DNA from 2 places in the Streptomyces vilmorinianum genome. Region 2 is predicted to be linked to the other one. Evidence: riboswitches for the same ligand, from Rfam matches in the RefSeq annotation. Region 2 holds a riboswitch; the other holds the start of a gene.
The links. Region 2 has a riboswitch for ZMP and ZTP ahead of FDM97_RS31055 (serine hydroxymethyltransferase). Riboswitches for the same ligand answer to the same signal wherever they lie in the genome.
Positions count from the first base shown of each region.

Region 1: it holds a riboswitch for ZMP and ZTP, as region 2 does, so the genes downstream of both, FDM97_RS19105 (bifunctional 5,10-methylenetetrahydrofolate dehydrogenase/5,10-methenyltetrahydrofolate cyclohydrolase) here and FDM97_RS31055 (serine hydroxymethyltransferase) in region 2, are expected to answer to the same signal.

Region 1 covers NZ_CP040244.1:4,059,311-4,062,705, reverse strand. Annotated here, with positions in the region: gene exaC (acetaldehyde dehydrogenase ExaC) at 1-326, opposite strand, end outside; gene FDM97_RS19110 (GAF domain-containing protein) at 372-1,694, opposite strand; ZMP/ZTP riboswitch at 1,787-1,893, shown strand; gene FDM97_RS19105 (bifunctional 5,10-methylenetetrahydrofolate dehydrogenase/5,10-methenyltetrahydrofolate cyclohydrolase) at 1,923-2,777, shown strand; gene FDM97_RS19100 (hypothetical protein) at 2,899-3,395, shown strand, end outside.
Region 2 covers NZ_CP040244.1:6,705,999-6,709,393, forward strand. Annotated here, with positions in the region: gene FDM97_RS31050 (hypothetical protein) at 1-332, shown strand, start outside; gene FDM97_RS31055 (serine hydroxymethyltransferase) at 376-1,641, opposite strand; ZMP/ZTP riboswitch at 1,758-1,846, opposite strand; gene rocD (ornithine--oxo-acid transaminase) at 1,955-3,160, shown strand; gene FDM97_RS31065 (glutathionylspermidine synthase family protein) at 3,245-3,395, opposite strand, start outside.

The sequences.
Region 1 (3,395 bases), 2.6 Mb from region 2:
TTGCCGTTCTCCCAGCTCTCCGCGACCGCCAGCTCCTCCAGATGCTCCTCCATCCGGGCCGCGATCCGGAGCAGCACCCCGGCGCGCTCGGCGGGCGCCGTACGGCCCCAGGCGGGGGCGGCGGCATGCGCCGCGTCGAGAGCCCGCTCCACGTCCTCCGCGGTGCCGCGGGCCACCTCGGTGAAGGGACGGCCGTCGATGGGGCTCGGGTTCTCGAAGTACCCGCCCCGGGCCGGGGCGACGTACTCACCGCCGATCCAGTGGTCGTAGCGGGCCTGGTACGACATCAGTGCGCCCTCGGTACCGGGTGCGGCGTAACGGGTCATGAAGATGGCCTCCCTCGGACCGCGCCGACCGTCCCTGGCCGGCGCTCACCGCCGAGTGTGGGAAGCGGGACGTTGCAACCCCGTTGCGCCCGCCGACAGTTCCGCGTCCAGGGCCTGCAACCGGGCCAGCACGGGGGCCAGCCCGGAAGCCGGCACCACCTCCGACAGCGCCCGCCACATCTCCACGTCGTCCTCGCCCCACGCGCTGTACGTCCAGTCCGCGAGGAGCGCCGGATCGCCCCGGTCCACCAGCGCCGCCCGCAGCCGGTCCGCGAGCCGCTCCCGCAGCCGTACGACCCCCGGCGCGCGGGAGCCGGGCAGCAACGGACCCGCGTACGCGCCCATGGCCGCCGACAGCGCGCCCGAACCGAGCCGCCGGTCCACCGCCGCGAAGTCCGCGTCCACCGCCGCGGCGAGTCGGTACGGGCGCGAGCGCAGCAGCTCCGCACCCAGCAGCCCGCGCAGCCGGGACAGCTCGGCCCGCAGCGTCACCGGGGTGACCGACTCGTCCTCGTACAGGAGCGTCAGGAGTTCGTCGCCGCTCACCCCCTCGGGGCGATGGGCGAGGACGACCAGGATCTCGCTGTGCCGCCGGCTCAGCCGCACGCCGCGCCCGGCCACGGTCAGCAGCGCCTCGTCGCGGCCCAGCGCCGCCAGCCGTACCCGGTCCGCGGCCGGCGCGGGCGCGAGCAGGGCCAGCTGCGACTCGGCCGCCCGCGCCACCGCCTGCACGAACGCCAGACTGTGCGGATGGGCCAGGCGGTCCCCACCCGTGATGTCGACCGCGCCGAGCAGCCGCCCGCTGTGCGGATCGTGTACGGGAGCGGCGGCACAGGTCCACGCCTGCACCGGCCGCTGGAAGTGCTCGGCGCTGAAGACCTGCACCGGACGGTCCACGGCGATCGCGGTCCCGGGCGCGTTGGTCCCGGCCACCGACTCCGACCACCGGGCGCCGGCGACGAAGTTCATCGCCCGCGCCCGCCGCAGAGTCCCCGGATGGCCCTCCACCCACAGCATCCGCCCCGCCGCGTCGCAGACCGCGAGAAGGTGCTCGCCGTCCGTCGCGTACGCGCCCATCAGCTCCCGGATCACCGGCATCGCGGCCGACAGAGGATGCTCCTCACGGTGCCCGGCGAGCTCCTCGTCGGCGAGCTCCACACAGGCCGCTCCGTCCGGGCTGACCCGGGCCCGCGCCGAGCGCCGCCACGAGTCGGCGACCAGCGGCCGCACCGGGGGAAGGTGCACCTGTCCGCCGCTGGTGAACGCCTCGTGCGCCCGGCGCAGTGCCCGGGGATCCGGTTCCGCTTCCGCCCAACCGTCGCTCAACTCGGCCTCCCCGACGAGGTCGTCCGTCCCGTTCGGGGTCATCGTGGTGCGCGTGGGAGCCGCCGACAAGCGTCCGGACACCGCGGCATATGCACCCTGTCCGGACACCGCCCCCAGGTGCTCACGTAGAGTGGGGCCCGGGCCGTGACTGGCGCTTGAGGTGGATCACCACCGGGGAGCGGCCCGGCGGACTCCGCGCACGCGCGCGGGACCGTCGCTGCCGTGCGCCTGGGCGATCACCCTGTCATCGACGACGCCCAGGAGTGGCCCATGTCCACCAGCACCGCCTCCCTCATGGACGGCACCGCGCTCGCCCGCCGCACGGTCGAGGAGACCGCCGCCCGTGCCGCCGAGATCACCCGCCGCACCGGCGTCACGCCCTGTCTCGCCACCGTGCTCGTCGGCGAGGACCCGGCCTCCGTCACGTACGTGAAGATGAAGCAGAACCGCTGCGCGAAGGCCGGAATCCGCTCCAGGCACGTCGAGCTGCCCGCGAGCACCACGACCGAGGAACTCGTCGCCGCGATCACCGCGCTCTCCCAGGACCCCGAGGTCCACGGCATCCTGCTGCAGCACCCCGTCGGACCGCACATCGACGAGCGCGCCGCCTTCGAGGCGATCGCCCCGGAGAAGGACGTGGACGGCGTCACCATGGCCTCCTTCGCGGCCATGGGCTTCGGCCTGCCCGGCTTCGTCTCCTGCACGCCCGGCGGCATCATGCGCCTGCTCGACGCGTACGACGTCCAGCTGAGCGGCAAGCGGGCCGTCGTCGTCGGCCGCTCCGCGATCCTCGGCAAGCCGGCCGGTCTGCTGCTGCTCGGCCGCGACGCCACCGTCACGTACTGCCACTCGCGTACCACCGAGCTCTCGTCCATCGTCCGCGAGGCCGACATCCTCGTGGCGGCCGTGGGCCGGCCCCGCTTCATCAAGGGCGAGGACATCAAGCCGGGCGCGGTCGTGATCGACGCCGGATACAACCCCGGCAACATCGGCGACGTCGACTTCGAGACGGCCGCCGAACGGGCGTCCCTGATCACCCCCGTACCCGGCGGAGTCGGCCCGATGACCATCGCCGTACTCCTCGCGCAGACCGTCGAGGGGGCGGAGCGCCAGCTCGGTCTCTAGCACAGTCAGGGGCGGCGAACGGCCCGTGGAGGACATGACTTTGTCACAGTTCTGTACGGGCCGTGCTTCAAGTCGCCTGCGAACCAGGGGAATCGGGCGTTCCCGGGTGACCCTGAGCATCATGTCCCCGCTCTCCGGCGAACTGTCGTCGTCCCTCCGGTACTTCCTCGTGCCGCTGCTCGTCCTCGTGGCGGTCGTCGTGGTCGCGAGCCTGTATGGGGACGGGGGCCGGCTCTGGGAGGGGGCGAAGCCCGGCCGGGCCGGAGTGAGCGTCGAGGTCGCGCCGGCCGGAGGCGAGAAGCTCGCGCCGCAGGGCGGGATCACGGCGCGGCCCACCACCTCCGGCACGGCCCCGTCGGCGCCCTCGACGTCCGCACCCGCCACTTCTGTACCCGCCACGTCCGTTCCGGCCGCGGCCGTGCCCTACCAGGAGCTCGCCGCGGGGGAGTGCTTCGACGTCGACCGGCGTGCGCCCGGAACCGTCGTACGGCGCGCCTGCCACCGGCCGCACGACGCCCAGGTCGTCGCCGTGGTCCGGCTGACCGGCGACCACCGCACCGATCAGGAGGTACGGGACGCGGCGGCCGCGCTGTGCCGCGAGCCGCTGCACCGCAAGGC
Region 2 (3,395 bases):
GCGGTGGCGGTGGCGACGGCGACGGCCGCCGGGCGATCCGGCTCGACGAGTTCCCGGCGCGGCTGGACATCGGCTTCGCCAAGCAGGTCCGGACGCATCCGGAGTGGGTCGACCTGCCGGACGGCGAGCAGGGCTACTGGTTCGCGACCCCGCATCTCCTGACGTTCCCGATGACGGACGCGAGCGGCTCGGTGTGGACCCACGCGGTCCGCACGGCGGGCCCCACGCTCCTCTGGACGAGGAACGGGGGCGCGCTCACGCTCCGGCTGGAGGGTGTGGCGGACCGGGAGGAGGCCCGCAGGACGGCGGAGTCGGCGGAGTCGGCCGGCTGACGCGGCCCGGCCGACCGGATCAGCGGGTTACCGGATCAGCGGATCAGACGGGCAGGCCCGGGGCCGGGAAGGCCGCCATGAGGTCCGCGACCTCCGCGCGGATCGTGAGGAGGGCGTCCTCGTCGCCCGCGCCCGCCGCGGCGACACCGCGGTCGATCCAGTCGGCGACCTGGGCCATGTGTTCCGTACCGAGGCCGCGAGAGGTGAGGGAGGGGGTGCCGATGCGGACGCCGGAGGGGTCGAAGGGCTTCCGGGGGTCGTAGGGGACGGTGTTGTAGTTGACGACGATCCCGGCCCGGTCGAGGGCCTTCGCGGCGACCTTGCCGGGGACCTCCTTGGGGGTGAGGTCCATGAGGATCAGGTGGTTGTCGGTGCCGCCGGAGACCAGGTCGAAGCCGCGGGCGAGCAGCGCCTCGGCGAGGGCCTTGGCGTTGGCGACGACCGCCTGGGCGTAGTCACGGAAGGAGGGCTGGGCCGCCTCGCGCAGGGCGACGGCGATGGCGGCGGTGGTCTGGTTGTGCGGGCCGCCCTGGAGGCCGGGGAAGACGGCCTTGTCGAGGGCCTTGGCGTGCTCCTCACGGGACATCAGCATCGCGCCGCGCGGGCCGCGCAGGGTCTTGTGGGTGGTCGTCGAGATGACGTCGACGTGCGGGACCGGGGAAGGGTGGGCGCCGCCCGCGATCAGGCCGGCGATGTGGGCGACGTCGGCGACGAGCACGGCCCCGGACTCGCGGGCGATCTCGCCGAAGGCGGCGAAGTCGATCGTGCGGGGCAGCGCGGTGCCACCGCAGAAGATCACCTTCGGGCGCTCCTTGAGGGCGAGCTCGCGGACCTGGTCGAAGTCGATGAGCCCGTTGTCCTTGCGTACGCCGTACTGCACGCCCCGGAACCACTTGCCGGTCGCGGAGACACCCCAGCCGTGGGTGAGGTGGCCGCCCATCGGCAGGGCCATGCCCATGACGGTGTCGCCGGGTTCGGCGAAGGCGAGGTAGATCGCGAGGTTGGCGGGGGAGCCGGAGTAGGGCTGGACGTTGGCGTGGTCGACGCCGAAGAGGCCCTTCGCGCGCTCGATGGCGAGGGTCTCGATCTGGTCGATGTTCTGCTGGCCCTCGTAGTAGCGGCGGCCGGGGTAGCCCTCGCTGTACTTGTTCTGCAGGACGGTGCCGGAGGCTTCCAGCACGGCCTGGGAGACGTAGTTCTCGCTGGGGATCAGCCGCAGCGTCTCGGCCTGCAGCCGCTCCTCGGCGCCGACGAGCGCGGCGAGTTCGGGGTCCGTGGCGGCGAGTGCGGGATGGGGGGTGGCGTTCATGGCGTTCCTCCGGGCGTATCGGCGGATCCCGGGGGTGCTGCTCGATGTGGAGGGGCGGCACCACGCGGGACGGGGTGGTCCCGTGGGGCGGCATCCACACGGGAACTGTCTCTTTCCCGCGATGCCCAGGCGGGCGGCATCTCGTGTTCTGCCGCGCACGGCTCCCCCGGGGTCGCTTCCCCGTACGCCAGTCGCCGTGCGTGTTTCCAGCCTAGCGGGCGCGCCGTCACCCAGGTTTCTTCGTCCATCATCCGAGCGACGATAAGAAAGGGGCCACACCCACCCCCTGGGCCGCAGGACGAACGGAGATCCCGTGTCGAGTACGCAAGACGCGATCGCTTCCGCGGAGGCGCACAGCGCGCACAACTACCACCCCCTGCCCGTCGTCGTCGCCTCGGCGGACGGGGCATGGATGACCGATGTCGAGGGGCGCCGCTATCTCGACATGCTCGCCGGATACTCGGCACTCAACTTCGGGCACGGCAACCGGCGGCTGATCGAGGCCGCGCGGGCGCAGCTGGAGCGGGTGACGCTCACGTCGAGGGCGTTCCACCACGACCGGTTCGCGGAGTTCTGCACGCGCCTCGCGGAGCTGTGCGGCAAGGACATGGTCCTGCCGATGAACACGGGCGCGGAGGCGGTCGAGACGGCCGTGAAGACCGCCCGGAAGTGGGGGTACGAGGTCAAGGGCGTGCCGGACGGGCACGCGAAGATCGTGGTCGCGGCGAACAACTTCCACGGCCGGACGACGACGATCGTCAGTTTCTCCACGGACCACGAGGCCCGCGACCACTACGGCCCGTACACGCCGGGCTTCGAGATCGTCCCGTACGGCGATCTGACGGCGATGGAGGCCGCGGTCACGGCCCACACGGTGGCGGTGCTCCTGGAGCCGATCCAGGGCGAGGCGGGCGTTCTGGTGCCGCCGGCCGGGTATCTGCGCGGGGTGCGGGAGTTGACCCGCGAGCGGAACGTGCTGTTCATGGCGGACGAGATCCAGTCGGGCCTCGGCCGGACCGGGCGGACCTTCGCGTGCGAGCACGAGGGCGTGGTCCCGGACGTGTACATCCTGGGCAAGGCGCTGGGCGGCGGCGTGATCCCGGTGTCGGCGGTGGTGGCGGACCGCGATGTGCTCGGGGTGTTCCGGCCGGGTGAGCACGGGTCGACGTTCGGCGGGAATCCGCTGGCGTGCGCGGTGGCCCTGGAGGTGATCGCGATGCTGCGCACCGGGGAGTACCAGCAGCGGGCGACCGAGCTGGGCGAGCATCTCCACGCCGAGCTGGGGCTGCTCGTGGGCGGGGGCGCGGTCGAGGCGGTGCGCGGGCGCGGCCTGTGGGCCGGTGTGGACATCGCGCCGTCCCGGGGCACGGGCCGGGAGATCTCGGAGAAGCTGATGGACCGGGGTGTGCTGGTGAAGGACACGCACGGTTCGACGATCCGGATCGCTCCTCCGCTGGTGATCAGCAAGGAGGACCTGGACTGGGGTCTGGAGCAGCTGCGGTCGGTGCTCTCGGACTGAGACCTGGACCGGGACCGGGACCGGTGGCAGGGGTCCGGGGTGCCCTTCTCGGGCGCCCCGGACCCGCACCGCCCCGGACCGGCTTCAGAGGATGACGTGCGGCAGGAAGCGGGCGTACTCGTCCGTGATCAGACCTGCCGACTCCCGGATCCCGAGCCCCGCCGCCTCGTCCTCGACGACCCACGCGCCGAGCACCACCCGGTTGCCGTCGAAGTCCGGCAGCGGGGCCAACTCC